4 regions of the Staphylococcus debuckii genome follow, and region 1 is predicted to be linked to each of the others. Evidence: riboswitches for the same ligand, from Rfam matches in the RefSeq annotation. Region 1 holds a riboswitch; each other region holds the start of a gene.
The links. Region 1 has a riboswitch for S-adenosylmethionine ahead of CNQ82_RS00970 (aminotransferase class I/II-fold pyridoxal phosphate-dependent enzyme). Riboswitches for the same ligand answer to the same signal wherever they lie in the genome.
Positions count from the first base shown of each region.

Region 2: linked by a shared signal. The riboswitch ahead of metK (methionine adenosyltransferase) and the one ahead of CNQ82_RS00970 (aminotransferase class I/II-fold pyridoxal phosphate-dependent enzyme) in region 1 are both predicted to bind S-adenosylmethionine.
Region 3: linked by a shared signal. The riboswitch ahead of CNQ82_RS12300 (MetQ/NlpA family ABC transporter substrate-binding protein) and the one ahead of CNQ82_RS00970 (aminotransferase class I/II-fold pyridoxal phosphate-dependent enzyme) in region 1 are both predicted to bind S-adenosylmethionine.
Region 4: linked by a shared signal. The riboswitch ahead of CNQ82_RS03990 (methionine ABC transporter ATP-binding protein) and the one ahead of CNQ82_RS00970 (aminotransferase class I/II-fold pyridoxal phosphate-dependent enzyme) in region 1 are both predicted to bind S-adenosylmethionine.

Region 1 covers NZ_CP033460.1:188,863-196,455, reverse strand. Annotated here, with positions in the region: gene CNQ82_RS00980 (hypothetical protein) at 1-848, shown strand, start outside; gene CNQ82_RS00975 (hypothetical protein) at 862-1,815, shown strand; SAM riboswitch class I at 1,927-2,038, shown strand; gene CNQ82_RS00970 (aminotransferase class I/II-fold pyridoxal phosphate-dependent enzyme) at 2,136-3,296, shown strand; gene CNQ82_RS00965 (cyclase family protein) at 3,758-4,510, opposite strand; gene metE (5-methyltetrahydropteroyltriglutamate--homocysteine S-methyltransferase) at 4,634-6,877, opposite strand; gene CNQ82_RS00955 (bifunctional homocysteine S-methyltransferase/methylenetetrahydrofolate reductase) at 6,874-7,593, opposite strand, start outside.
Region 2 covers NZ_CP033460.1:1,853,526-1,861,118, forward strand. Annotated here, with positions in the region: gene CNQ82_RS08725 (nuclease-related domain-containing protein) at 7-906, opposite strand; gene metK (methionine adenosyltransferase) at 1,003-2,199, opposite strand; SAM riboswitch class I at 2,308-2,423, opposite strand; gene pckA (phosphoenolpyruvate carboxykinase (ATP)) at 2,586-4,178, shown strand; gene CNQ82_RS08740 (alpha/beta hydrolase family protein) at 4,320-5,090, opposite strand; gene ytkD (RNA deprotection pyrophosphohydrolase) at 5,074-5,511, opposite strand; gene yidD (membrane protein insertion efficiency factor YidD) at 5,637-5,885, shown strand; gene menC (o-succinylbenzoate synthase) at 5,876-6,886, opposite strand; gene menE (o-succinylbenzoate--CoA ligase) at 6,890-7,593, opposite strand, start outside.
Region 3 covers NZ_CP033460.1:2,533,009-2,540,601, forward strand. Annotated here, with positions in the region: gene CNQ82_RS12295 (lactate/malate family dehydrogenase) at 291-1,235, opposite strand; gene CNQ82_RS12300 (MetQ/NlpA family ABC transporter substrate-binding protein) at 1,257-2,075, opposite strand; SAM riboswitch class I at 2,177-2,280, opposite strand; gene CNQ82_RS12305 (TetR/AcrR family transcriptional regulator) at 2,436-3,047, opposite strand; gene CNQ82_RS12310 (YhgE/Pip domain-containing protein) at 3,252-3,893, shown strand; gene CNQ82_RS12315 (hypothetical protein) at 3,911-4,522, shown strand; gene norA (multidrug efflux MFS transporter NorA) at 4,642-5,811, opposite strand; gene CNQ82_RS12325 (DUF1361 domain-containing protein) at 6,108-6,725, shown strand; gene CNQ82_RS12330 (hypothetical protein) at 6,722-6,997, shown strand; gene CNQ82_RS12335 (SLC13 family permease) at 7,086-7,593, opposite strand, start outside.
Region 4 covers NZ_CP033460.1:881,521-889,113, reverse strand. Annotated here, with positions in the region: gene CNQ82_RS04000 (MetQ/NlpA family ABC transporter substrate-binding protein) at 224-1,045, opposite strand; gene CNQ82_RS03995 (methionine ABC transporter permease) at 1,074-1,769, opposite strand; gene CNQ82_RS03990 (methionine ABC transporter ATP-binding protein) at 1,762-2,787, opposite strand; SAM riboswitch class I at 2,886-2,990, opposite strand; gene CNQ82_RS03985 (thioredoxin family protein) at 3,046-3,345, opposite strand; gene CNQ82_RS03980 (toprim domain-containing protein) at 3,342-3,704, opposite strand; gene gcvH (glycine cleavage system protein GcvH) at 3,988-4,368, opposite strand; gene CNQ82_RS03970 (arsenate reductase family protein) at 4,527-4,883, opposite strand; gene CNQ82_RS03965 (thioredoxin family protein) at 5,026-5,349, shown strand; gene CNQ82_RS03960 (nitroreductase family protein) at 5,405-5,947, opposite strand; gene aroD (type I 3-dehydroquinate dehydratase) at 6,020-6,745, opposite strand; gene CNQ82_RS03950 (GNAT family N-acetyltransferase) at 7,168-7,593, shown strand, end outside.

The DNA.
Region 1 (7,593 bases):
ATGATACTAAGCATGAAGAGAAGTCTAAAAAAGACGATAATCAAAAGACTGAGAAAAAAGATGAAAAATCAACATCAAGCTCAACTACTAAAAACCAAACTAATGAAAATTCTGAATCAAAAAAAGAATCACACTCAAATGTTAAACCTGTAAGCCAACTTACACCTCAAGAAAAGGTCGCTTTAGCATTATATGCACCAAAATCAGCTGAGTTTACAGTTACTCCTAGCGAGTTATTGAATCATAGTTATGTGCAAAACGGAAATGGAGGAAACATCCAGCGTACGATTCAACAATTAAAATTATCTAAAGTTGATAATGTACCTCAATATATTCCAAACGCACCTCAAAATATGACTTTTTATTATTCAAATGATTCTAAAGCGGCTTCAGTTGTTGTTATTGGTGTGAGTGATACACAAGTATTGATTTCAGGCACACAAGGGATTAATCCGTATCAACAGCTAGTAAATATAGGTGGATTATATGATGTGAAAGATCTTTATAATCAATATAAAGACCGAAATTTCCAACAAGTAGCAAATCTTATTACCTTTAGAGAATCAGCTGAACCTGCACCAAAAGAGGATAATTCAAGCAGTGACAGCGAAAGTAGCTCATCAGATTCTGGAGAAAAAGTAACTCGTGCTAATGTAATCGATAAAGTGGAAGACTACGAAGGTCACAAGCTAGATACGAGCACTTATACGTATAAAGAACCTGAACAAAAGGGCGATGGAAGCTGGGGCTTTTCATTTGTTGATAAGTCTGGCAACCTCGCAGGTTCATATATTGTTAATTCAGATGGCTCCGTAGAAAAATTTGATGCAAAAGGACAACCAGAATAGGAGGGCACCTCAGATGAAATTGAAGTATTTGTTTGCTGCTTCTGCAACTTTGGCTCTCTTCCTTTCAGGATGTGGGCACAGTGACCATAAATCATCAGACAGCAAAGAAGACACTCAACAAGAAACAAAGCACAAAGATAACAAAACTTCTGAAAAACAAAACAATAAAGAAGGATTATCAGAAAAGAATAGTGAAAAAGATAATTCCGAATCAGAGAAATCATCTGATAATTCTAGTAATACCAAAAGTTTTAATCAACTCACTAACAAAGATAAGATTGTACTCGCAATGTTTGCAGTGGAACATTCAAAGTCTGCAGAAACAACCGTTTCTGCAGAAGAATTATTAAACCATAGTTATGTGAAATGGGATGGGCTTGATAGGGGACAAGAATCAATCCAACATATTAAATTCCAAAGAACATTTGATGGACAAGTACCAGGCCAGCCTTCTAATATGGATGTTTATGAGTCTTATGAATCAAAAGGCAACTATCTCACAATGATGGCTATGACAGATTCACAAATTATTATCATGCCTGAAAAAGGAACAAATACGTATCAACAATTACTAGATTATGGTGCGATTTATAATCTTAAAGATTTGTATGAAAAATATATGGATAATCCAAACTTTTCAAAAGTGGCAAACATGACTTCGGTTAGTGAAACCCCTGAAGTAGGGACAAGTAGTAAGTCAGCCGCTAACTCGGATAGTGATAGTGATGCTAAACAAAGCACGAATTCAGGCGGCACAGTGACACGTGATAACGTCATCGATAAAGTGGAAGATTACGAAGGGCACAAGTTAGATACAAGTACTTATACGTATAAAGAACCTGAACAATTAGAAGACGGCAAGTGGGGCTTCTCATTTGTTGATAAGTCTGGCAACCTTGCAGGTTCGTATATCGTTAACTCAGATGGTTCAGTAGAAAAATTTGATGCAAAAGGACAACCTGAATAATATCTATAAGACTCTGCAGCTTACTATGCTGTGGAGTTTTTGCGTATTACTCCTATAATTGATAAATGTCAGAATTTTTAGTACAATAAGAAACGTTAATTATATTAATCAGACTTATTAAGAGAAGCAGAGGGAATTGGCCCTATGAAGCTTCAGCAACAGAAGGTTATTGAGACTGACCTCACTGTGCTTCATCCAACAAGTACAACTTGAAAGATAGGTGCATATACATAGTCGGCTATATGTTGCTTATGCAGTGACATATAGCTTTTTTTGAAAAAAGTATGACGTATCTATCATAAATAAAAGGGGGACTATGAATGGTGATGTCAAGAAGATTAGAGAAGATACCGGATAGTTACTTTGGAAAAACAATGGGAAGAAAAATCGAACACGGACCGCTTGCACTTATCAACATGGCAGTAGGTATTCCGGATGGAGAAACACCCAAAGGAATTGTCGATGAATTTGCGAATGCTTTGCGTGTTCCTGAAAACCAGAAATATGGAGCGTTCCATGGTAAAGAAACATTCAAACAAGCGATTGTCGATTTTTATCAACGTCAATATGGTGTTGAATTAGATAAAGATGATGAAGTATGTATCTTATACGGCACTAAAAACGGTCTGGTAGGCTTACCGAACTGTATTGTAAACCCAGAAGATTATGTGCTGCTGCCTGACCCTGGCTACACTGATTATCTGGCAGGTGTCTTATTTGCAGATGCACATCCCTATGCATTGGAGTTAGATCCACCGAATTACCAGCCGGATTGGGATAAAGTACCTGAGGATGTCTTGAAACAAACGAAGCTCATCTATTTAACGTATCCGAATAATCCAACAGGTTCCACAGTGACACAAGAAGTGTTCGATGAAGCGGTTCAAAAATTCAAAGGAACACAAACTAAAATTGTACATGATTTTGCTTATGCAGCCTTTGGATTTGATCATAAGAACCCGAGTATCTTGCAGTCAAAAGATGGAAAAGATGTAGCTATAGAAGTCTACTCTCTGTCTAAAGGCTATAATATGTCAGGCTATCGTGTTGGGTTTGCGGTAGGGAATAAAGAAGTTATTCAAGCATTGAAAAAGTATCATACGCATCACCATGCAGGTATGTTCGGCGCATTACAAGATGCTGCTACCTTTGCTTTAAATAATTATGATGATTTTTTAGAACAACAAAGCGAAGTGTTCAGAAAACGTCGAGACCGCTTCACAGCCATTTTAGATGAAGGCGCTATTCCATATGAACCTATGACAGGTGGTATTTTCTTATGGTTAAAGACACCTGAAGGCTATACTGGGGAACAATTTGTGGAATTCCTATTACAAGATCAGTCTATATTAGTTGCGCCAGGCATTCCATTTGGCGAAAATGGCAATCATTATGTGCGTGTCTCCCTTGCATTAGATGATGAACAATTAGATGAAGCGGCGAAGCGGTTGAAATCACTTAGCACTATGTATAAAAAATAACTGTAAATTAAGATCAAACAGAATTACGTTTTAAGCGATTCATACGCATATTATAATTGTAAGAAGTTACAAAAGTACAACGGAAAAAAGAGAGGCGAGTCAACGTAAAGTTGTTTCGCCTCTCTTTTTTATTTAATATATAAACTTTTCCAAAATAGAACACTGGATATCAGGCTTCAACACTCACGGGGTGGTGGGAGGTGCTGCCTGATATCCAGTGTCTTCTTTTTATAATTAGTAAAAGGAGTTAGGTTATTGCCGTTTATCGGGAACTGGCAATAAAATGAATTTCAGTATACATCCCTATCGGGTGAAGATGTATACCGGATAATGAAAAGATGTTCTTAATCGGGTTTAAGAACAGTGGCGATTCATGCCCCAATTCCTGTGGACCCAGGGCATGTAGCCAACATATTAAGTTCACTCATAATGGCTGCTTATAATGGATGATCGCGTGTCCATTATTGCTTATCTGGAGTGATAGCAAATGCTCGGACAGGGAATCCGGGAGCATCTGCGGGTTTAGGGCTGATTGTATAAATTACCGCACCTCTTTCAGGGAGTTGATCAAGGTTTGTTAATAGTTCAATTTGGAAAGTATCTTGTCCTAAGACATAACGTTCGCCGATTAAGTCGCCGTGTTTTGCGACATCAACAGAGGCATCAGTATCAAATGTCTCATGACCTATGGAAGTCACACCACGTTCTTCAAGTAAGAATTGTAATGCATCTAATGCCCATCCTGGAGAGTGAGGATTGCCTTCAGCATCTTTATTCTCGAATTGTTCAACGTTCGGCCAACGTTTCGACCAGTCACTGCGGAACGCAACGAATGAATCAGGTTCGATACGGCCATGTGCCTCTTCCCAGTTCAATAAATCTTCACGTGTAAGACGGAAATCAGAATTTTCGGCTACCTCTTTAGAATAGTCGAGCACGATGAGGGGCAATACTAATTCTTTTAAATCGAGCTCGTGCAAATAGCGTTTATGTTCTACAAAGTGGATAGGAGCATCAATATGTGTGCCATATTGCGTTGCAACACTCCATCTTTGTACGAAAAATCCATCTTCAGGTACTGTACTGATTGTATCGATATATGCTTCTTCTAAAGCGCTGAAATGTGGACTCTTTGAATCAAATGTATGTGTCAAATCGACCCATTTATTTTCTTTCAAAGTTTTCAGCTGATCCCATAAAGGATAACTCATGATAAACACCTCGCTGCAACTGCATTGTTGTTATTAAAAAAATAGTAATACTTTACATTGAGTTGGCAACATGATTAGGGGAAGGAGAGGCCTAATCATGTATTACCATGCTCAATATTTATTGGTTTATGCTGTTTCTTGACCTTGTTCGTGACGTAATTTTTTAACTGCTGATACTAAGACAGATAATGCTTCTTTTACTTGATCTTCGTTACGTGTTTTCAAGCCGCAGTCTGGGTTAACCCAGAATAATGAACGGTCGATTTCTTGTAGTCCACGATTGATAGCTACTGTAATTTCTTCTTCAGTCGGGATACGTGGGCTGTGAATATCATAAACACCTAATCCGATACCTAAATCATACGTAATATCCTCGAAGTCTTTAATTAGTGCACCATGGCTGCGAGATGTTTCGATTGAAATCACATCTGCATCTAAATCGTGGATAGTATGAATGATTTCGCCGAATTGAGAATAACACATATGTGTATGGATTTGCGTAGCATCCGCCACAGAAGACGTAGCTAAGCGGAATGAGCGCAACGCTTGTTTCAAGTACTCTTCATGGTATTCTTTGCGAAGCGGTAAGCCTTCACGCAATGCTGGTTCGTCTACTTGGATAATTTTAATGCCAGCGTCTTCTAATGCTAATACTTCTTCGTTGATAGCTAAAGCGATTTGATCTTGAACTTCTTGGCGTGGAATATCTACGCGTTCGAATGACCAGTTCAAGATGGTAACCGGACCTGTCAGCATTCCTTTTACAGGGTGGTCTGTTAAACTTTGTGCGTATGCTGTTTCTTCTACTGTAATTGGTTTCGTCCATTTAACGTCTCCGTAGATTACTGGCGGCTTGACCGCACGAGAACCGTAAGATTGTACCCATCCGAATTTTGTAACTAAGAAGCCTTGCAGTCTTTCACCGAAGAATTCAACCATGTCGTTACGTTCGAATTCACCGTGTACAAACACATCTAAACCGATATCTTCTTGGATTTGAATCCAACGTGCGATTTCATCACGCAAGAATTGATTATACTCTTCATCGCTGATGCGGTGGTTTTTCCAATCTGCACGTTTCTTACGTACTTCTTTAGTTTGTGGGAATGAACCGATTGTTGTTGTTGGCAGCTCTGGTAATTTCAAGCGTGCATCTTGTACTCTCTTACGTTCAGGGAATGCTGATTCACGATTGGTACGTACGCTGTCGAAATCATATTCAAGGTTTTTGAATGCTTGATTTTGGAAACGTTCGTATTGTGCTTTCAATTGATCGTATTTTTCTGTATCTCCATCGTTGATAAGACGTTTTAAAGCATCTAACTCATCTAATTTTTCAGTAGCGAAGCTTAAACCTTCTTCAATTGTTTCATCTAGCACTTCATCATCTAAAGAAACTGGAACATGGAGTAAAGAAGAAGACGGTTGGATGACTAACTCGTCTGTAAATTGTTGTAATTCTTCGATCAAATCTTTCTTCACTTCGATGTCTGCAGCCCATACATTACGACCGTCTACAATACCTGCGTATAAGGCTTTGTCTTTAGATAATTTGCCATCTCTGATTTGTTGTAAGTTGACACCGCGATCATGTACGAAGTCTAAGCCTAAGCCTTTAACTGGCAAGCTGTTTACAAACTCTAAATCTACATGTTCGAAGTAAGTTTGGATGACTAATTTGTCGCCTAAACCTGCTTTATCAAAGTAATCGTAAACGTGATGTGTAATGTCTTCTAAATCTTTAGCGTTGTCAGTGACTAATACAGGTTCATCGATTTGGATATATTCAGCACCTGCATCTACTAATGATTGTAAAACTTCTTTGTAAAGCGGCAATAATGTTTCTACCTTTTCCTCAAATGATTGTTCGCCGCCACGTGATAATTGTACGAATGACACTGGTCCTAAGATAACTGGATGTGCTGGCACATTTAATTGTTGTGCGAATTGGAATCTTTCAAGTAAAACATTGCGATTTAATTTAGGTTCTGCATGGTCCCATTCAGGTACGATGTAGTGATAGTTTGTGTTGAACCATTTAATTAAGGCACTAGCGACATGATCTTTCGTACCGCGAGCGATATCAAATAATAAATCGTCGTTTACTTCTTGACCTTGGAAACGTTCTGGAATGATGTTGAATAATAATGATGTATCCAGTACGTGATCGTATAATGAGAAATCTCCGACTGGTACACTGTCGATGTTATAGTTTTTTTGTAAGAGTAAATTTTCTTTATGCAAATCGTTAAGTGTTGCTGTTAATTCATCATAATTTGTTTTGCCTGCCCAATAACTTTCGATGGCTTTCTTCCATTCTCTTTTGCGTCCTAAACGTGGGAATCCGATATTAGCTGTTTTAATTGTCATATTATTGCCTCCTGGTTACTTTCAGTTTTAGATTTAAAATAAGTTGCAAGTTCTAATGAATAATCAACTTGTTCAAATGGGGTGATGAGATATAAACCATTAAAGTGTTTGGTTACTTCATCTACTAGCTCTCTGCAAATTTTTAAGCTGAGTTCTTTTGTTTTTTGCTTATCATGTTGAACCGCTTCAAATTCCTCTAGTATTTCTTCAGGTAAGGTAATGCCTGGTACTTCATTGTGTAAAAATTGTGCGTTTCTGTAACTGGTAATCGGCATAATACCGATGAAGAAAGGGGCATCTAAATGTGCTGTCTTTTCAGCAATTTCTTGAATCCTTTCTACCGTGTATACAGGCTGTGTAATAAAATAATTCATTCCGCTGTCGACTTTCTTATCCAAACGTCGTACGGCTGCTTCCATCTTGCGGACATTCGGGTTGAAGGCTCCTGCAATGTTGAAGTTGGTAGTCGTTTTCAAAGCGCCGCCGTCGATGTTCAAGCCTTGGTTGAAGCGGACAGCTAGTTCAGTCAATCCTTTGGAATTCACATCATAAACATTTGTAGCGCCTGGCAGATGACCTACCTTTGAAGGATCACCGGTAATAGCCAGAATTTCGTTGATGCCCAATAGTGATAAACCTAATAAGTGGGATTGCAGCCCGATCAAGTTCCTGTCTCGGCAAGTGATGTGTACTAAAGGTTCAATATTATAGTTTTG
Region 2 (7,593 bases), 1.0 Mb from region 1:
CAAACCTTAATTAAAAGATTCAATTTCTTCCATAATGCGTGCCAAATCTTCAACATTATATTGAATGCGGCCATGGAAAACAAATTTATTAAAGTATTCATCCAATTGTTCAGCACCTACAAGTACTTTAGTATTGGTATTTTGTGCGTAATTCGAAATCGTCACGGCACCTTCATTTTTAGGATTGAAATAAAGTAATGCCATTGGTGTATATTTCAAATTCAACTGACGTTGCAACGCATCTGCTAACTGTTCAACATAGTGCAATTGTTTAGAGTAATTCACAAACGTTGCAGATTGTTGATCGTCATTTTCATCTAATACTAAAGTTTGCGGTGTGCGCTGATCTAAATTTAAGGCATTGAAAACTTGTTCAATGGTAGGTAATTCAGCAAACTGTTTGCCGCTGATGCCATTATAAACGTGCCCTTTTAAAAGTTGCGAGTCTATAATGTATAAACCTGTACGTGTTAACACTAAATGACTGATACGTTCGATATCATTCATATCATTTTTCGGCAAGAAGATGTTTGCCATAATATGCATATCTTCAGGACGAATGCGTTTTTCTTTCACTAAGCGTTCTCTTATACCGATAAGACGCATATCAGTGATATATTCGCTATGGTTTTTTGAAAACAGCTTCAATGCATCAATTTCACGATCTTTCGAATCGACTGTAGCATCAAAATCAGCACGTTGCTTCGTTACTGTTTTCTTATGTTCTACACGTTCTTTTTCAAGCTCATCTTCGTAATTATCTTTCAAGCTTTTTTCTTTTGCTTCATATTGTTCTTCTGCTTGCTGTTGTGCTTTCTTTTTACTGTTTAATGCAGTTAAGAACAATATTAAGAATATAACAGCTATGACTATCGCTGCTACTAAACCAATTTCCAATGGTCCCATACCTATTCCGCTCCTTTACTTGTCTTACGTTTCATTATAAAGGAAAGTTTCGATTCTATCGATAATAATCCTGAATTTCATACAAAAATCGCAGAATTATGCTTGGACCGCTTCTTTCAATACATCCACTTTGTCTACACGTTCCCAAGGCAATGCGATGTCTGTACGGCCGAAATGGCCATAAGCCGCCGTTTGTTTGTATATCGGACGTTTTAAATCCAACATTTTAATGATACCTGCTGGACGTAAATCAAAATTATCACGGACCGCTTCTACTAGTTTGCCTTCAGAAACTTTTCCAGTTCCAAATGTATCTATAGAAATTGAAACAGGTTCCGCTACACCGATAGCATAAGCAAGTTGGACTTCACATTTATCAGCTAATCCTGCTGCTACAATATTTTTAGCCACATAGCGTGCTGCATAAGCTGCTGAACGGTCTACTTTTGTTGGATCTTTACCGCTGAAACAACCGCCGCCGTGACGTGCAAAACCACCATAAGTATCAACAATAATTTTACGACCAGTCAAGCCTGCATCACCTTGTGGTCCGCCGATAACAAAGCGGCCTGTTGGATTAATGAAGAACTTAGTTTCATCATCTAATAATGATGAAGGTACAATCGGGTCGATAACATGTTTGCGGATATCCTCTTGGATTTGATCTAATGTGATTTCTTCAGCATGTTGTGTTGAAATAACAATAGTATCAATTCTGATTGGTTTATCATTTTCATCGTATTCTACTGTAACTTGCACTTTTCCATCAGGACGCAAGTATTTTAACGTGCCATCTTTACGCACATCTGACAAACGTTTCGCAAGTTGGTGTGAAAAGAAAATAGGTGTCGGCATATACGTATCAGTTTCGTTTGTAGCGTAACCGAACATTAAACCTTGGTCCCCTGCACCTGTAGCTTCAATTTCTTCTTCGCTGATTTCATTTCTATATTCTAAAGCGCGGTCTACTGCTTGCGCAATATCAGGAGATTGTTCATCAATTGCTGACATCACAGCCATTGTTTGGTTGTCATAGCCGTATTTTGCTCTTGTATAACCAATTTCTTCAACTGTATCTCTTACTACTTTTGGAAAATCAACATAAGTGGAAGTAGAGATTTCCCCGACAATCATAGCCATTCCCGTAGTGACTACTGTCTCACATGCCACCCGCGCATCTGGATCTTTCTTTAATAATTCATCCAAAATAGCATCTGAAATTTGGTCTGCTATTTTATCAGGATGTCCTTCTGTAACAGATTCTGACGTAAATAATCTTCTATTATTCGACATAACTGACTCCTTTTGATTTTAATTACGAAAACTCTCTATCTATGAGCTCAAATTAAAAAGGGCTTCCACTATATATACATAGAGAGAAAGCCCTTTGACGTCCTTTCGCTCTTATCGTTCAAACGTCTTATCTGACATTTGCAAACGGTTTGGCACCTTTCTCCAATAAGGAGAGGTTGCTGGGCTTCGTTGGGTCCATGTCCCTCCGCCACTCAGGATAAGAGAATCCGTTACAAATAATACTACCCAAACAAAATAAAATTGTCAATTACACGAATTGTTTTTTCATAAATCCGATGTGGAATAATGGATATAGTATGTTATACTATAAAAATGTAAAGGCTTACAATTACATTAATACTTACGCGCTGGAGGGGTTTTTAAAAATGGCAGTAGATGCACAAACAAATTTAAAAAAGTTGAATCATTTGATTGAAAAACCATCATCATTATTTCAACTTACAAAAACGCAACTTTACAACAAGATTTTAGACAATAATGAAGGCGAACTCACAGAACTAGGAGCAATCAATCAATTGACAGGCCAATATACAGGTCGTTCTCCTAAAGATAAATTTATTGTAAACGAACCTTCTTACAGAGATGCAATTGACTGGGGCTCAGTAAACCAACCTATCGAAGAAGAAAAATTCCTTAGATTGTATGATAAAGTTCTAGATTACTTAGACCAAAAAGACGAATTATACGTCTTCAATGGTTACGCAGGAAGTGACCAAGATACTCAATTACGTTTAACAGTAGTCAACGAAATGGCTTGGCACAATTTATTCGCACATAACATGTTTATCCGCCCTTCTTCTAAGGATGAAGCAGAAAAAATTAAAGCGAACTTTACAATTGTTTCTGCGCCTCACTTCAAAGCAAACCCTGAAGAAGATGGCACAGCTTCTGAAACTTTCGTTATCATTTCTTTCAAACACCGTATTATCCTTATCGGTGGAACAGAATATGCTGGAGAAATGAAGAAAGGTATCTTCTCAGTAATGAACTATTTATTACCTCAACAAGATATCATGAGTATGCACTGCTCCGCTAACGTGGGTGAAAAAGGCGACGTTGCATTATTCTTCGGATTATCTGGAACAGGTAAAACAACTTTATCAGCAGCTCCAGATCGTAAATTAATCGGTGATGATGAACACGGCTGGAATAAAAATGGTATTTTCAACATTGAAGGCGGCTGCTATGCGAAAGCCATCAATCTTTCAAAAGCAAAAGAACCTCAAATTTATGATGCAATCCGTTATGGTACAATCTTAGAAAATGTTGTAGTCGAAGAAGATGGAAACGTTGATTTCGATGACAATAAATATACTGAAAACACACGTGCAGCATACCCTATCGACTATATTGATAATATTGCTAAACCATCTAAAGCAGCGCATCCGAATACAATCGTATTCTTAACAGCTGATGCATTCGGCGTATTGCCTCCAATTTCTAAATTAACAAAAGAACAAGCGTTGTATCATTTCTTAAGTGGATTCACTTCTAAATTAGCAGGTACTGAACGTGGTATCACTGAGCCTGTACCATCATTCTCTACATGCTTCGGTGCACCATTCTTGCCATTAAATCCTAAGAAATATGCTGAATTACTTGGACAATTGATTGATAAACATGATGTTGAAGTATATTTAGTAAATACAGGCTGGACTGGCGGAAAATACGGCGTAGGTCGTCGTATCAGCTTAAAATATACTCGTCGCATGGTTGATGCAGCTATTAAAGGCGAATTGAAAAATGCAGAATTCGAACAAGATGAAGTATTCGGTTTGAATGTGCCTAAAGACATTGAAGACGTACCGAAATCTATCTTACAACCAATCAATGCATGGAGTAATCAAGATGCTTACCGCGAACAAGCACAAGATTTAATCTCTCGCTTTGTAGAAAACTTCAAAAAATTCGGTGAAGATAGTCAAGAAATCCCTGAAAAAGGCGGATTTAAAGCTTAATATTAGTTATAAAGGAGCTGAGACAGTTTTGTCTTAGCTCCTTTTTTTGGTTAGATGAGTTGATTGTGGTATGCATTGTAGGGAAAGTGTCGAGACTCGACTTGCCCACCTATACAGTTGCCCCGCCTTCCTCCATTTTGACTACTTATTATTTTCAACACGATCCATCCACTCATGAATGACTTTTAATACCTCTTTCAACGCTTCTGGTCTTGGAACATGCCCTTCTTGCATTTGATAAAATGTTTCATAACGATGTCCGATACGTTCTAAATAATCTGCTAAATAATAACCTTGATGGATGCCTACTTGTTTATCTTTTCCTCCATGAATAATTAAGATTGGAGGACTATTTTCGTCAATATATTGCAAGGCTTCTCTTTTTTCATATGCAGCTAAATCCTTCTTAGGATGCCCTACCATTCTGCGCAGCATTCCGCGTAAGTCTATGCGTTCTTCATACATTAAATGCAAATCAGAGACGCCGCCCCAAATGATATAACTGTCAGCCGGCAAATATTGAAATGTAAGCAACCCTTGCAAGCCCCCTCTAGAGAAACCGACGAGGTGAACATAAGCATCCGGGTAGATGTGTTTTAATATATCTATAGCTTGAGTGACGTCATGCAAGTCATTACCTGAGAATTCATCACGACCTTCACTGCCATTATTTCCTCTATAGTAAGGTCCGAATACTAATGTACGAGAATCTGAAAATTGTAGCAGACGACCGGTACGAACGCGTCCGACTTTGCCTTTACCGCCGCGTAAATAAATAACAATACGTTGCACTTTTTCTTTAGGCGTCAACATTAGTCCTTTCACTTTGAGATGATCGACTTCATAAGTAACTTCTTCTCCAATATGTGAAGCCAAATCAATTGGCATACGTTTTCTATTGATAAAGTCCAAGCGCACTCACTCTTTCTGCACATTTTAATATTACTTCATCAGTCAGCAAGAAACTTTTATCTTGGTCTGCTATATCGTCTAGATTCTGACATATAACAGGTCCAGCAGTTTCTAAATAATCCTCTTTCGTTTGTATGCTTTCTACTTGTGCCGCAAATACATCTTTTGTAAACCAGCGTTCTCCGTTAGGATAATACACTGTATATTGAGCGATATATTGCATCTGTTGGATAATAGCACCAGTCTCTTCAAACAGTTCACGTTTTGCTGCAACCTCGCTCGTTTCTCCCGCTTCTATTTTCCCTCCTGGAAACTCTATGCCACGCTTCTTGTGTCGTGTCAGTACAAATCCATCTTGATATAAAGGAATTACCAGAACATGTTCGCCGTTTGCGATATCTGTAGAATTCTTGTAATGCATCTCTATTTGATTATTAAATTGGTCATGAGTAATCACGTTCTATCACATTCCTTTGAATAATATGCTAAAATATAAATCGTTATGAGTTGGATTTACATTTATTTCTAAGAGTTGGAGGGATTATTTTGAAAAAACTCTTTCTAGGCATAATCTGGGTGTATCAACATTTTATTTCGCCACTTACACCCCCAACTTGCCGCTTCTATCCTACTTGTTCTAACTATACTAAAGAAGCCATTGAAGTTCACGGCGCACTCAAAGGATCCTGGTTAGGAATCAAACGTATCTCTAAGTGTCACCCTTTTCATAAAGGCGGATTTGATCCAGTACCGTTGAAACATAATCATGAACATTGCGAACATCATCATTCATAAGGTGTTAACTTATTTTTATCTACTTTAGGGGGCGTAAATTCAATACGTCCCTCTTTTAATATGCCATTTTCTGCTGTAAATTCTTCTGAAAAATAATAACCATATGGCGTGATATCACCAGGATAATCGCCTAATCGACTTAGATACGCTGTAAAATATCGACTTAGCCCATATTCATACATACCGCCGATGACAACTTTAACATTTTTCTGCTGTAAAAATTTAATCGCTTCCAACATGCGGTCAATACCGCCTAAACGAAACGGTTTTAATACTACCGTTTCAATATTATAGTTTTCAATATAACATACAATCGAATCTATATCTGATGCTTTTTCATCTAAAGCGATAGGAGGAATTGTCCCCTTTTCTATATTGTTTATACTACTTAAATATCTGAAAGGTTCTTCAATATATAAAATATTAAAATGGTTATTAATTTCTTGCAATTCAGGTACATCATCTGAACCCAGTGATTCATTGGCATCTAAAGCAAGTAATGGTTGCGATGATAGTTGGCTCAACTGTTCCAAATCACCTTCCACTGTTTCCGACCATTTTAATTTAACACGTCGAGGTTGCGTATTTTGCAAGACGTTCAATTGTACCTCTGATAATCCACTTACCGTTGCTCCATATTCAACTGAAAATGCTTCTAATTTATTAAATGCTTGATAGAGTGCCATCGCTGCCGTACAACGTGCTGCAGGCTCTCCAGATAACTGGTCTAAAGCAGTTTGAGCTGTCTCAAAATCAGCAAATTCCTTTCCAGAGATTTCTTTTTCAAACCAGGTCTTTAAGCTATGATAAACGGTGTCAATGGTTTCGTTGGCGTACCAATAAGTTTCGAATGCATTACATTCTCCAAAGTAACTATTTCCTTCTTGATTAATGATTTCTATAATTAAAACTTTGCGTGCATGCATTTCAATTTTAGGTGTTTGTATTGGCGTTTTAAAAGGAGCTTGATAAGTATAAAAATTTATCGTTTTAAATTTCATCTTTTATTCCTCTATCGGACCGCGCTTCAATTTGCCTGTAGAAGTATAAGGCAGGGTATTCACGCGTTGGTATGTTTTCGGCAACTTATATTTCGCGAGTTCTCGACGTAAATATTGCTGGAGATTATCTTCATTAATTTCAGCTTCACTGACATAATACAATTTCGGTACTTGGCCCCATTCTTCATTTGGAACGCCAATGCACATGGCGTCTTCAATTTCAGGATGAGCTTTGGCTGCTGTCTCGATTTCGAATGGATAGATATTTTCTCCCCCGCTGATAATCAAATCTTTGCGACGATCATAAATCATCACATTACCTTCTATATCAATTTTAGCGATATCTCCTGTTTTGAAATAACCATTTTCAAAGGTGTTCGAGAGGTTTATTGGATATAAATATCCATCGATGACATTATCGCCTTTTATGAGCAATTCTCCGTGACCTTCATGATTGGGCTCTGTAATTTTGACATCGACGTTCGGACTGGGTTTGCCGACAGTGTCTGGGTTGTATTTGAGCATGGAGGGAGAAGCGGTTAAGAATTGCGAGCATGTTTCAGTCATTCCGAATGAATTATAGATAGGTAATTGATAGCTCAAGGCTTTATCGATTAAGGTATGTGAAAGCTTAGCTCCGCCCAACAAAATTTTCTCTAAGTAATGCGGTTCATTAAGTCCTTCATCTATCAGCCATTTTAAAGTTT
Region 3 (7,593 bases), 350 kb from region 1:
CCCTCGTCGTTCTGTTATCGTGTTTACAATATTAACACACAAATAAGGCTAAATCTTTATGTAGCATGCTATTTAAACCAAATGTAATATACGTAATAAATGTAACACAATCGATATTTTTTAAAGGTGACAACTCTATTTAATGTAAGAGTTTTCAATTCAATAAACACCATGATTTCATCCATATAAAAACGTGCAGGAAACCTTTTTTCATTTCGTTTCATCTGCACGTCTTTACTTGCTTTTAATTCAATTATGTTACAAATCTAATACATTTAATTTAAGCGTCATTATTCTAACGCATTCTGCGCTTGCTCAATAGCTTGTTGAATAAAATGATGCGCAGCTGTTAGTTGTTGAAGTTCCGCTTCTGCCAATTGAATTGGTAAGCGTTTTGCAATTCCTTCTCTAGAGATTAAGGATAATAAGCTGAGTGCTCCTTCTTTAAAACCATATTCTCCATGTACTTCTGCACTGACTGGTTCAATGCTTTGTTCATTGAGCAAAATAGCATGTGCGAGTTGTACAGCCGCTCTCGAAATAGCTGAATTCGTCCAGCCTTTTTTCTGGAAGACTTCGAATGATACTTCGTCAATACGTTTGGAGATTACATTCTTATCTATTGGTGTGCTGCCTGTTAAGCTTTCAAACTCTTCTAATTCAATGCCATGGATTCTCACTCTGCTCCAAATCGGTACACCATGCGAACCATGTTCACCTAATACAAATGCTTCTACATTTTTCGGGTCTACCTTATAATGGTCTGCAATTAACGCTCTGAATCTTGAAGATTCTAAGATTCTCCCTGTACCGATAACCTTTTCAGCAGGATAACTTGAAGCCTGTCCTAAGTAAGTCATCGCATCTACAGGATTTGAAATCACTATAACGACAGCTTCTTGTGTTACTTGGTTCAGCTGTTCAAATACTGAATGAATAATTGAACTATTCGCTCGTGTCAATAAGGTACGATCTGCCATATCTGGAGTAGAAGGCGCGCTTGCAGAAACAATCACTATCTCTGCATCCGCTAAATCTTGGTAACTGCCCTCATATATCTTGATATGATGCGTATGATTTAAACCTTGTAAATGATGATGATCTAAGGCTTCCCCGTGTGCTAAATCTTCATTTGTATCTATCAATACAATTTCTGAAAAAGCACCTAGATACTGTGCATCCGTTAATACTTGGCTGCCTACGCGTCCTGTTCCGATAATGCCTAACTTTGTCATATGATTACCACCTGTTGTCAGTTATTTTGCTTCATACGGTACAACGTCTTTACCGTATTTTTTCTCAATAAAGTTTTTCATATCTTTTGATTGTAAGACTTTAATTAACTCTTGGAATTTCTTATCGTTCTTATGCCCTTCTTTTACTGCAAGGATATTAGCGAATGGAGATGATTTATCTTCCATGACAATCGCATCTTTAGAAGGTTTCAAACCGTTATCCATCGCATAGTTGGAGTTCATAATTACAGCTGCCCCTTCTCCGCTTTTATATGTTTTTGGTAAAAATTCTGCGCCTTGTTGATTGTTGAATTTCAGGTGTTTTTTATTTTCAACAATGTCATCAAATTTAGCATCTTCTATTTTGACACCTTTTTTAAGTTTCACTAGACCTTCATTAACAAAGAATGATAAGAAACGGCCTTCTTCAGCCGGATTATTGGAAACATAAATTGTAGAGCCGTCCGGAATATCTTTAATATTTTTATACTTCTTACTATAGACACCCATCGGCGTTGTAAATACTTTTCCGACTTCTTCAATCTTATAACCGTGCGACTTTTTCTCCGCGTTTAAATAAGGGACATGTTGGAATAAGTTCGCATCTATATCTCCTTTATCCAACAATTTATTCGGTACTTTATAATCATTCACTACTTTAATTTCTAGGTCATAACCTTTTTTCTTCATTTCTTCTTTAGCATGTTCTAATACTTCTCCATGCGGTGCTGGGGATGCTGCTACGGTTATTTTCTTATTTTCAGCGCTTTTGCTTTGGCCGCACGCCGCAAGTGTAAAGATGACTGCTAACAATGCAAACAAACTTATGAATTTTTTCATGTCTATTGACACCTTCCTATGTATAAGTTCTTCAATAAAATCTACTCTTCCTTCACACAGAAAAAGACTTCCTCTGTAAAAGAGAAAGCCTTAAATACTTTCTCTCATCTTTATAAGCTTACGCTTAATGTGAATTAGCACCTTTTCATATAATGATGGTTGCCGGGCTTCGTCGGGCACTTCCCTCCGCCGCTCTGGATAAGAGTTTAATTGATTGAATTGTATTAAGGTTACCACTAACTTAAAATGCGGTCAATGAGATTTTAAAATTTTCTGATAAATAATGGTTGGCAGAATATCTATTCACAACTTTTGTGTCAACTGTTGCGAGCATAGATATACTGTCTCAATATTGAATTTTTACTTTAAGTTTCCAGAAGACACTTCATCTAATAACTGTCCTAAAGGTCCTTTGTACATTAATAAATATAAACTATTAATAAGCGCTTCTTTAGATATTCTGTCAGGATCAAGCACCCAAAATTTAATAGTGGAAATAATAGCGCCTGCTATAAAACAATGAAAATATCTATAGGGAATAGTATTGATGTTTTTTTCATTGTTCAATATAGTAGTTAAATTTTGTGCTATAGTTTCAGACAATTTATCTTCGATAGCACTCTTTCTTTTCATATTAAATAAAACTTCATATAACTCAATATTCTTAAGTATAATTTCAACTATATTTTGAGAGACACCATTAAATAAGTCATTCAAACTTTTTTCATTTCTTTCTCTAAATGTAGATAGTGCATTATAATTTATATGTTTTTTGATGTTTTGAATTTCATTGTCTTCTAATGCGGTTAATAAATGGTACTTATCTGTATAATACTTATAAAATGTCGCTCTATTGATATCTGCTTCGTCAGCTATCTGTTGAATAGTTATTTCCTCTATCGAATAAGTTTTAAGCAATTGAATAAATGCACTGCTGATTGATTTTGTGGTACGTCTGACTCTGCGATCCATTTGTTCGTCTCCTTTTTTCGTTTCTAATTAACATCTCTATGATTGTAGCAATATCAGAAAATTACTTTTCTTACATATTTCTCTAATTTGTTGCTTAACATTCACATTCGTCCTAATTGGTTATTGAGTATAGTTTTTACGAGTTTATAATAACACATAGAATGATAAGCAACATCGTGTTGCTTAAAATTAGGAGGAAACTTTATGAAGAAAAAATTACTATGGCTTATCCCTATTGCAGCAACACTTATCCTTATAATCTTAGCAACAGCCTTTTATCCTGCTTATAATCCGAAACCTAAAAATGTTCCTATCGCAGTATTAAATAAAGACAGTGGTTTTGAAGTTCAAGGTAAATCTATGAATATAGGAGAAAGTTTTATTGATAAACTAAAAGAAAGTAAAAATGAAACTATAGATTGGAAGCAAGTAGATAATACAAAAAAACTCAATAAAGGGTTAGAAGATAATAAATATGTTGGAGCTATTGTGTTCGATAAAGATTTTTCAAAAAATGCTCTAAGCAATGCGCAAAATAAGATTATGTTAGAAAAACAAAAAGAAATAAAAGAAAAGGTTAATTCAGGCGAGTTATCACCTGAACAAATTAAAATCATGCAATCAAAAGTAGGTAAAGGCGCACAAAAAGTACCAGAACCGAAAGAAGCACAAATAGGAATTATCATTAACCAAGGGAGCAATGCACAAGTATCGAATATCGCCCAACAAGCTTTAACTAAAATTTCAGACAAATTAAACAATCAAATCAGCAAACAAAATGTTGAGTTATTAGCTAAAAATAATATCGATCTCCCAAGCAATTCGATCACTTCGTTAATCCTGTAAAAGTGGATACTACTACTTTGAATAAAATTAAAGACAACCAAGCTAATGGCAATGCAGCTGCTGTTATGTTTTCACCTATTTGGCTAACGTCTCTTATTATAGCTATTTTATCTTTCTTTACATTTAAAAATAGAGAGAAATTAGCTCCAAGTAAAGACAAATTGTGGTTTGTATGCAAACTCATTTTATCCATTACTACCGCCGCTTTTGTCGGTTCATTCATCTACATTTATTATATGAGCGGTGTTTTAAATTTTGATTTTAATCAACCTGTAATTACAGCAACTTATATTGCAATTGCTATTTTAGGTTTTTCTGCTCTGATATTTGGATTTATGGTATGGACAGGTATAGCAATAGTCCCTGTATTTATACTCTTATTATTCTTTACGATACAATCTGTGATGTTGCCTAATGCAATGGTACCAGAATTTTATCAGCATCTTGTTCTTCCTTGGAACCCTTTCTATTACTATATTAAGACATTAAAAGGATTATTATATGATAATACAAGTTTAGTAATGAATGGAACAGTGTGGATGTTTATTATATTTATGACATTCGGAATAATATCTCTTATCACACGTCTTTATACTAAGAAATACAAAAAGTACTCACTAGGCAACTAACAGCTTTAAAATTTCTGTTCAATATCAATTTTAAGCCGATGAAAATCCACAGAATTTTCATCGGCTTAAATGATATCTTTTAATTATTTATATACTCTTCCATATAATCGTCTCTACAATTAACTTGCTTTCGTTTGTTTTCTTTTTCTCAGTATTTTTTCTAAGAAGATAATTACAATGCCTAATAGCATGACTATAATCGACATGTATAAAGGATATTCAATATTCACATCAAATAAACCGCCTGCTACTAAAGGACCGATAAAGTTGCCCATACTAGTAAAGGTAGAGTTCAAACCACCTGCGAGTCCTTGTCGATCACCTGCAATATTTGAAAAATAATTAGTGATTGCTGGACGAATCATATCGAAACCTATAAAGACGATAAAACTGATAAGCATGATAGTCCAGTAACCATGCGCAATAATCAAACAGAATAAGACTACCGCTGAATAGAACAAAGATATTTGAATAAAAGTCAATTCTTCAAAGTATTTCATAAATTTATCAAATAGGAAGATTTGGAAAACTGCCCCGGCTATACCGCCGCCTGTAATGGCAATGGAAATATCTTTAGGCGAGTAATGAACTTTGTCCGCAGTATATAAAGAGAATAATGTTTCAAATGCAGCCAGGCCGAAAGCTAATACAAAGGTAATAATTATCGGTGTAATAAATACTTTAATATTAATTTTAGCCAACTCTTGCGGTTCAATTACAGTATGGAAACCATCTGTCGTTTCGCGTTTTGCTCCTTGAATAAAGAATAAGGAACAAATAAATGCTGCAATGCCTAGTGACCCGGCAAAATAGAACGGCAAACGATGTGAAAATTCTGCCATAAATCCGCCTAGCCCTGGTCCTAAAATAAAACCAGAGTTGATAATTGCTGACATATAACCGAAGTTCTTCGCTTTATCTTTAGCAGGAGAGATATCTGCTATCATTCCGGTTACACCCGGCATTACCATGCCTGCACTGAAACCGCCGATAATTCTGGAAATAATCAATAAGGTATAATTACTGCTCATAGCAAAGATAAATTCTGAAACAGAGAAAAGAACTAAGCCGATACAAATAATTAATTTCTTCCCTAATTTATCTGCTAAGTTGCCGCCAAACGGTGAAATTACCATTTGAGCCAATGCAAAGGCCGCAACAAGAATTCCTAAATCACTTCCATTTAAACCAAGATCTTTCAAATATACAGGTAATACTGGTACAACTAATCCGATACCTAAGAAAACAAGAAATATATTAAAATATAATGTGATTAATTGCTTACTCATGATGTCCTCCTTTATTGCTTATTTGCATCTTTTTTCGTTGACTATCTATTATACCCTATTCCCTGCCTAACGCTCAATAGATACATATTACAGCAATATTGCTTCTTATTATTCCCTAAATTAAATATCGTTATCCTTCATAAATTGAGGAAAGGAAGCAAACTACTCTGCCCTAATAAATTGATATCACGTGTGAAAAAGTGTAATATAGTCATCTAAGTCTGACTTACCTCAAACTTTAAAAGTTTAAATATAGATAATTTCCTTAATACGAAAGAAGAAAGAAGGCATTAATCATGCAATCACGTTATGTTGCTAGGATATTATTTGTGCTATTAATGTTATTAACATTGCCTTTAAATCACTTTTATAATTTTATGGCACTCAATCTCTTTTTAGCATATATCCCATTTGAATTGGTATTATTACTAAAACTCTTTATACCAAAGCGAAAGTTCGAGTGGCCATTATTTATTATCTTCGCACTTATATTTATCTTGATTCTTCCTAATACCTTCTATATGGTGACTGATTTAATTCACTTAAATCAATTTGGTTTTGATATTTATCATGGTGCGCGTCCAACAGAATGGATGTATTTTACATTCTTAGTTTCAGGAGTACTCTTTGCACTTTATTTATATGCATTGATCAACATGAAACTATTACATTTAACAGACAAGCCTGTGTTCAATTACTTAATTGTCACTTTCTTAATCATCACCAATAGCTTAGGAATATTTATGGGCAGATTCTTACGCTTACATACTGTTTATTTAATCAACCAGCCCTTGGCAATTTTGCGTGATGTCATGACCTTGCTGGATGCCAGAGGCGTCTTCTTCATCATCTTAATGGCAATCTTGCAAGTTCTATTCTTGATTTTAATTAAAGGAGTGCGGATGGTAAAATGACAGTCTATCTCGGAATCTTTATCGCAGTTGTAATCTTGCTGCAAATGGCTATCGGCCACCTTATCCGTGAGCTCGGTTTCTCATTTCCAATCAGTATTGCACTCATGTGCTTACCATTAGGTATCGGCGTGTTCTTATTGCAAATTGTTTATTATGAGCAATACTATCCAGATTGGGAAGTCACGCTCGGCGCAAAATTACGCTTGAAATATATGTACTTGCTGACGTTCTTTGAATTTGTCGCTTTATATATTTGTTTTTTTGTCTTTTAAATAAGGAAGCGCACGTCCAGGTGAAAAATCCTGTTCGCGCGCTTTTATTTTTACAAGAGAGTTGAAGTACCCTTCAAAGCGTTCTTTTTTAAATTAATCCAAGCCATTTCCAGTAAGTCATACTGAAGATGATGATAAGAATGTAGGCTACGATTGTCAGCGGTATGCCGGCTTTCAAGAAGTCTTTTACTGTAAATGTGCCTGTACCGTATGCGAGCATATTCTGCGGTGCGCTTACGGGTAGAAGGAAGCCGAAACTGATAACGAATTGCTGGATCAGTACGAAGCCGATGCTTTGATCGCCTAGATGCAAAGTTGCCGTCAAAGAGATAAAGACGGGTATTAAGGCTGATGATAGGCTGGTTGCACTCGCAAATCCTAAGTGAATCAAGATGTTGAAAAGTGTAATGAGTGCGATGGTTGCGATAAGCGGCATATGTTGCAAGCCCATTAAACCGAATGTTTTATCGCTCAACCATTGTGCGCCTCCAGTATTGAGCAAGACGTTGCCAAGTGAAATACCGATTCCAAAGACGATGATAGTACCCCATGGTATTTTATTTTCTACTTCTTTCCATGACATGACGCCGATTTTC
Region 4 (7,593 bases), 690 kb from region 1:
TCACTAAAAAAATTCTTGTTGATTCTCATTTTCTAGCATCAAATTATCATTACCAATATTTCTGTCACAATAATAATATTGACAAATTTAAGTAAAACAAAAACTATACTTCTTATTATAAAAAAATCGACAAACGGTCCTTTTTCCGCCCTTTTTAATTGTTTTTAAACAAATAAAAACCCCGTAAACGTTGAATTTACAGGGTTTTATTAAAAACATACTGTTATTCTGCTGGAATTACAGCACCATCATATTTTTTATTGATGTAATCTTTGATTTCTTTAGATTGCAATGCTTTGATTAAAGCTTTGATTTTTTTCTCTTTTTGGTCGCCATCTTTAACAGCAACTAAGTTTGCATATGGGTTACCTTCTGGTTTTTCAAGTGCAATTGAGTCTTTTTTAGGACTTAAATGTTGTTCGATTGCAAAGTTAGAGTTGATAATTGCTGCATCAACATCTTGGTTTTGATAGATTTTTGGTAAGTACTCTGCTGATTGTTTGTTATTGAATTTGATATCTTTTTTGTTTTCTACAATATCGCTGAATTTAGCATCTTGAATTTTAACACCTTTTTTCAACTTGATTAAGCCGTCATCTACGAAGAATTTCAAGAAACGTCCTTCTTCAGCAGGGTTGTTGGAAACATAAACTGTTGCGCCTTTTGGAAGATCTTTTAAGCTTTTATATTTTTTAGAATATACAGCCATTGGTTCTAAGTGTACGTTACCTACTGATACAAGTTTGTAACCTTTACTTTTCTTTTCAGTGTTCAAGTAAGGTGTATGTTGGAAGAAGTTAGCATCTAATTCGCCATTATCTACCAATTTATTCGGTGTAGTATAGTCGTTGATTGTTTTGATTTTTAAGTCATAACCTTCTTTTTTCAAGATTGGTTTAGCTTTTTCTAAAATTTCAGCATGCGGTGCAGGAGATGCGCCTACTGTGATTGTTTTCGAATCGCTGTCTGATTTATCTTTGTTGCCACAAGCTGCTAAAGCTGCTGTTAATACTAAAACTGCTAAAATACTAATAATTTTTTTCATTTGCTTTACCCCTTTTTTGAAATCAATATTAACGTTTGTCTATTTTATTAGTAGCCCAGTCACCCACGTATTGGATGATGAACACAAATACTAAAATAAGGATAGTTGAAACTAAAATGACATCATTTTGGTTTCTAGTAAATCCTGTTAAGTAGGCCAAGTTACCTAGACCTCCGGCACCGATTACACCAGCAACTGCTGTAGATCCTACTAAAGCGATTGCTGTTACTGTGATACCTGAAATTAAAGCTGGACGTGCTTCTGGAATTAACACTTTTCTGATAATTGTCCAAGTATCAGCTCCCATAGAACGTGCTGCTTCAATCACACCTTTATTAATCTCTTTGAACGCAATTTCTACTAATCGTGCATAGAATGGTGCTGCACCGATTACTAATGCCGGCAATGCACCTGTTGGTCCGCTGATAGTTCCTAAAATCAAACTTGTAAATGGAATTAATAATAAGATTAAAATGATGAAAGGAATCGCTCTGAACAAGTTAACAATAAACGAAACAATTTGGTAGAACACTTTAGCTACAGGTGATTTGCTTTTAGCAGTTAAAAATAAGAGAACCCCTAAAATTAAACCGATGATAAATGCAAATACCGTAGAAATTGCCGTCATATAAAGCGTTTCAATTGAAGCTTGCCATACTTGATCCCATTGAACGTTCGGCATTGTAATCATTTCTTGAAGTATATCGCTGAATGATTTATCCATGACGTACCACCTCCACGTTCACACTGCGTTTTTCCAATTCGTTTTTGAACTCATCAAAATATTCAGTTTTCAATCCTGCAATATGTACAATCAAGAAACCAACCGGTCCATTTTTAGAATGACGAATATTTGCTTCTAAGATGTTGACATTTAAATCATATTGCTGCGTGATATAGGATACGAGAGGTTCAGTTGTTTCTTCTCCCGCAAAGTTAAATCTGAGGATATAACCATCTTCCGCTGCCGGAATTAATTCTTCAATAGATTCGTCGAATTCGTCATTTAAACCTTCTTTCACAAAACGTTTAGTGACTTGATGTTGCGGATTCTCAAATACTTCTTTCACATTACCGCGCTCAATTACACGTCCATTTTCCATCACTGCAACTTCATCACAGATTTGACGGATAACGTTCATCTCATGCGTAATGATAACAATCGTTAAATCTTCTTCTTTTCTAATTTTTAAAAGTAGTTCTAAAATTTCATCCGTTGTTTGCGGGTCTAATGCACTTGTTGCTTCATCACATAACAAGACTTTTGGATCATTCGCTAATGCACGCGCAATACCGACTCTTTGTTTTTGACCTCCAGATAATTCAGAAGGATAGGCCTTTTCACGTCCGCTTAAACCTACCAAATTAATTAATTCTTTGGCTCTGGCTACAGCTTTGTTGCGCTTAACACCTGCAATTTCCAATGGAAACGTAATGTTATCCAACACTGTTCTGGACCATAATAGGTTGAAATGCTGGAAAATCATGCTGACTTTTTGACGTTTCTTTCTTAACTGCGATTTAGAAAGCTTACCCAATTCTTCTCCGTCTATAATCACTTCACCTGAAGTTGGTTCTTCTAAATAATTTAAGATTCTGACAAGCGTACTTTTACCAGCGCCTGAAAACCCGATAACGCCGTAAATCGTACCTTCTGCTACATCTAAATCGACATGATCGACAGCTAGTACATCTTGATGTTTCGTCTTATACCGTTTGACGATTTGTTTGAGTTGAATCACCCTATACTCCCCTTTCCTTGCTTACATTACCACATTAAAAAATGCTTTCTCTTATCGTCGCTTCAAGCGATAAAGAGAAAGCAATTTAAAATTTCTTTCTCTCATCTTCAAAAGCAGTTCAACTTTTTGTGAATTGGCACCATTTCTAATAAGACGGTTGCCGGGTTTCGCAGGGCACATCCCTCCACCTCTCTTGATAAGAGATAACACTATTTAATTGATATTTATCCTACCACTTCACTCTGTGATAGTCAATAACTATTTTAAATTTTCTAATAAATATGGAACAGATTGAAATGCGTAAATTCGCTTTATTTCTTGATCTTTAGACATCAACATTACTACCGGAACAGATTGTATTTTATATTGCTCGCTGAAATCCGCATGAAAGTTCAAGTCCGCTTTGACTACTGGCAGTTGCAATATATCATTTGCAATATCCAGCATTCTTTCGGAAATTTTGCACGTTCCGCACATTGGTGTATAACCAAATATCAGATGTTTGTCTTTATCAAAATTTTGGGTAATATCTGTTCTAGTTGTCTTGCTTGTACTCATCTATAAACTAATCCTTTCACAGGAGCTTCATCTTTTACGTTAAATCCATATTTTCTAAGCACTCTAGCAAGGTAAGGTCTAGGACAGCGAGCTACTTCACAATAGGTTTTGTCCACAAAGATATGCTCGCTTTCTGAAAGATAATGTTTAAACCATTGGCGGATGCGTTGTCCTTCTTTATCTGCATCCACGAGGATATAGACTGGGCGTTCATATAGGGATTCAATCATATCGTCTAATTTATCAATCCCCATTGTGCCGTGTGTACAAATGATTTGGACTGGTTCGTTCATCACCTCTTGAACACGCTTTTTATCTGTCTTACCTTCAACAACGATTACTTTATCTAACAATGCCATATTCACTACACTCCAATACTCTCGTGATATCATTGCATAATACTTGCAAACGTGGTGCTTAAGTTAAGAAATACGTAATAATATTAAATTTTGCTAATCAAACTTATAATTCTATAGTAACGCAGAAACTTATCGCTTTGCATGAAAATTGTTTTGAAACAAATGCATTATGTACTCAACTGTTAAGTAACTGCACTTTACTAATATAGTTAGTTATATCCATTTCCACGAAAAAAATAACCCCAAAATACAAAGTATCCTGGAGTTGCTTTTTCAATATAAATTATTCACCAATCATTTCTTTATATTGATCTGCTGATAATAAGTCATCTAATTGACTTTCATCATTTAATTTCACTTTCACCATCCATGCTTTTTCATATGGTGATTCATTAACGAATTCAGGGCTGTCTTCTAATTCTTCATTAATTTCAACTACAGAGCCTGAAACAGGTGCATATAATTCAGATACAGTTTTAACTGATTCTACGCTACCGAAAGATTCGCCCTCTTCAATATCATCTTCTGTTTCTGGTAACTCAACGAATACGATATCGCCAAGTTCACCTTGTGCGTATTCAGTAATACCGATTGTTACTGTATCGCCTTCAACTTTAACCCATTCATGTTCTTTTGAATATTTCAATTCCTCTGGCACTGCCACACGAATCCCCTCCTATAATATAAATGAATACTCTTTAATGATGCCATATGAAACCTTTTCATTCAACTATTTATAGACATCTTTTATGTTTTAAATTTTTTTGGTTAATTTAATTAATCGAGTTCTTAAAAGGAATGCAAATACGGGTCACAGTTAAGTTAGTTTACCCATTTTTCTTTGTATTCTTTTTCATTGAATCCAAGCGTTATTTTATCGCCTGAAATTGCTAATGGACGTTTCACTAACATACCGTCTGAAGCCAATAAATCTAGCTTTTCATCGTCTGATAAATCATCTAAACGGTCTTTCAGGCCTAATTCGCGGTATTTACCTCCGCGCTTGTTGAATAATTTGTCAATTTCGACACCGGTCTTATCAATCATGTCTTGCAACTCTCTTTTATTGGGATTAAGCTCTACAATGTCAATCGGTTCGTAACTTACACCGTATTCATCTAGAAATTTAGCTGCTTTCTTGCATGTTGTACAATTTTGATACTGATAAAATCTAATCACATTCATTGACCTCCTTTAACTTTGTTTATAATATACCAAATTATCAATTAAAACGCTTTAATTTATAGGTTAAAATTTTTTTAGATTCGCAAATCATTAGTTATAATAAGCGTATAAGCAATTTTAAAGGAGAGAATTAGTAATGGAAGCTATAACAACACGTGAAGAATTTGATAAAGTGATTCAAAGCGAACAACCTGTAATCGTTAAATTCGAAGCAGGTTGGTGTCCTGATTGCAAAGCTATGGACATGTGGATCGACCCGATCGTTAAAAAATACGATGATTATAAATGGTATTCAGTTAACCGAGACGAATTAGAAGAAGTTGCTCAAGAAAATGAAGTAATGGGAATTCCAAGTCTGCTTGTTTTCCAATATGGAGATAAACTTGCACACTTACATTCCGCAAATGCTAAATCCCCTGAACAAGTGGAATCTTTCTTAAGTGAAACATTCAACAAGTAATTACAATTAACAAAAACGGTCTGTGATTTCTAAGTAAATCACAGACCGTTTTCAATTAATATTCCGAAATAAAGTTTTCTGTATGACGCGGTTTTTTAGGAGGTATTTTACCTTCTAAATCTGTTAAATATAAAAATCCAACTAAATCTTCATCATCTTGGACTCCTAATACTTTTCTTACTTTTGGTGAGAAAATATATTCCGGAGATTTCCAACATGTACCAATGCCCGCTTCATACAATAAGAGCATCAGATTTTGTGCATAAGTTCCGAACGCTAAATGATTTTCAAGATTTTCTTTTTGTCTTGGATCTCTTTTGACAATCATCACTAATAATCCGCCGAGTTTGGTTACGGCGTCAAAATGACTTTGTTGTTTCTCAGGTTCGTTTCTAAAAGCAAAGCGAGAAACTGATCGACTCATATCTCCTAATCGTTCTTTGGAAACATGCACAATTCTCCAAGGCTCTCTCATACCATGATTAGGTGCATCTGTAGAAAGTTTGAGCGCTTCATACAATGCTTCGTCATCTATTTGCATATCATGGTCAAATATTTTAACACTACGTCTTGAAGTAATTGCATCTTTTAATTCCACAGTCTAACTCCCTTTCATCTAATGATAATCATTATCATTTATAGTATAGATTGTCGAATGTTTTTATTCAAATTATTTGTTTATTTCGTATAAATTCAAAAGTTCTTTTAATTTGCGTACATGAATTTGTCCAGGTGCTTGCGGTTCACCTAAACATCCGTATGAGATAGCTCCTCCGAACACACCTTGTGCTGTTCTAGAAACCAATCCAAGGTGAGACATAGCGATACCGACTGATTTGGCTTGTACACTTTCTGCAGAAGTAGCAAGTGCTTCTAATAAGTTTAAGACATCTTGTCTTTCTTTAGGCATCACTGCTATTTTCAATATATCTGCACCTAATTTATTCATTTTAAAATAAGTGAATTTTAAGGCTTCCAAATTAGGAGTCTGCTCGAAATCATGCTGTGATAAAACGACTTCTAATCCAGCTACTTGCGCCTGTGCGATCAATTGCAGCAACGTCTCAGATTGCGTTTCCTCCCATTCGATGTCTATCATATCGTATCCTTCAATTTGGATAAGATTTTGTAAAAATTCATAATAGTCTTTGCCGTTTTTACTTCCTTTACCACCTTGAACTGCAGTGCGGTAAGTCACTAAAACCTTAGCCTTTATATCGATAGTTTTTAAATCTTTCAATAGCTTTTCTAACTCTTTAAAATCCAATGATTCGCGTTGATCAATACGCAGTTCGATGATATCAATATTTGCTTTTTCTCTTATCAAGTCATTTTTTAATTGTTTATTTACTCCCTCATAGGGAGCAATTGTCACTGCTACATCCACCTTACTCATACTACATACCTCACTTTCAATAATCGCACTTATTATTTAACTTTCCCTTATTTTTTCAACACTATTTATCCAAAAAGATAATAAGTATGAAGAAAAATACTGCAATCAACAATACTAAAGTAGGTATTAGAAATCCTAGCCATTCCATAGTTGTAACCTCTTTCAAATACATATGCAATTTATTATATCAAATTTATTAAATGGTTTGTATATTGAACAATGCTTGAAATGCAGTTCTCTTTGCTCATTCACACAGCAAATTCGGCATTCATATAACTTTTTAACTTTTTTGAAAAGTACATGAATTTGTCATTGATTTGTTTATAAGCCTATTATAATATTAAAATTAACTAATTGATGTTATTCTATTGCCTTAAAACAATAAATAATTTCATCCGATTTTGAAATTTGGAGTGTGAAAAATGAAAGAAATCCGCTTATTGAAACCAGATGACTTAAAAAATGTATATAACTTGTTTAGAGAGGCTGCTCAAGATAAGAAAAATATTTATACTTGGGCCATTTACGACGAAAACACAATCTCTGAAGAATATTTCGCACACCTGCTTGATGAAAACAATACGATTCAATATCTATTCGGCGTCTTTTTAGATGATGTTTTAGTAGGTGCACTGACTTTATTCCACCCTATTATTATCGGCACTAAACATAAAAGTATTATTGAGAATATGTATGTAAAAGATATTGATCATCTGGATGAACACTTACTTGATTCAGTTGTGGATTTCTGTCTTAAAATGAATATCGAAAAGATTTTAGCACCTGTGGCTTCTAATAATATTGGAGCTATGGTCTTTTATAGTGAATATGGATTTTCGAAAGTTGGT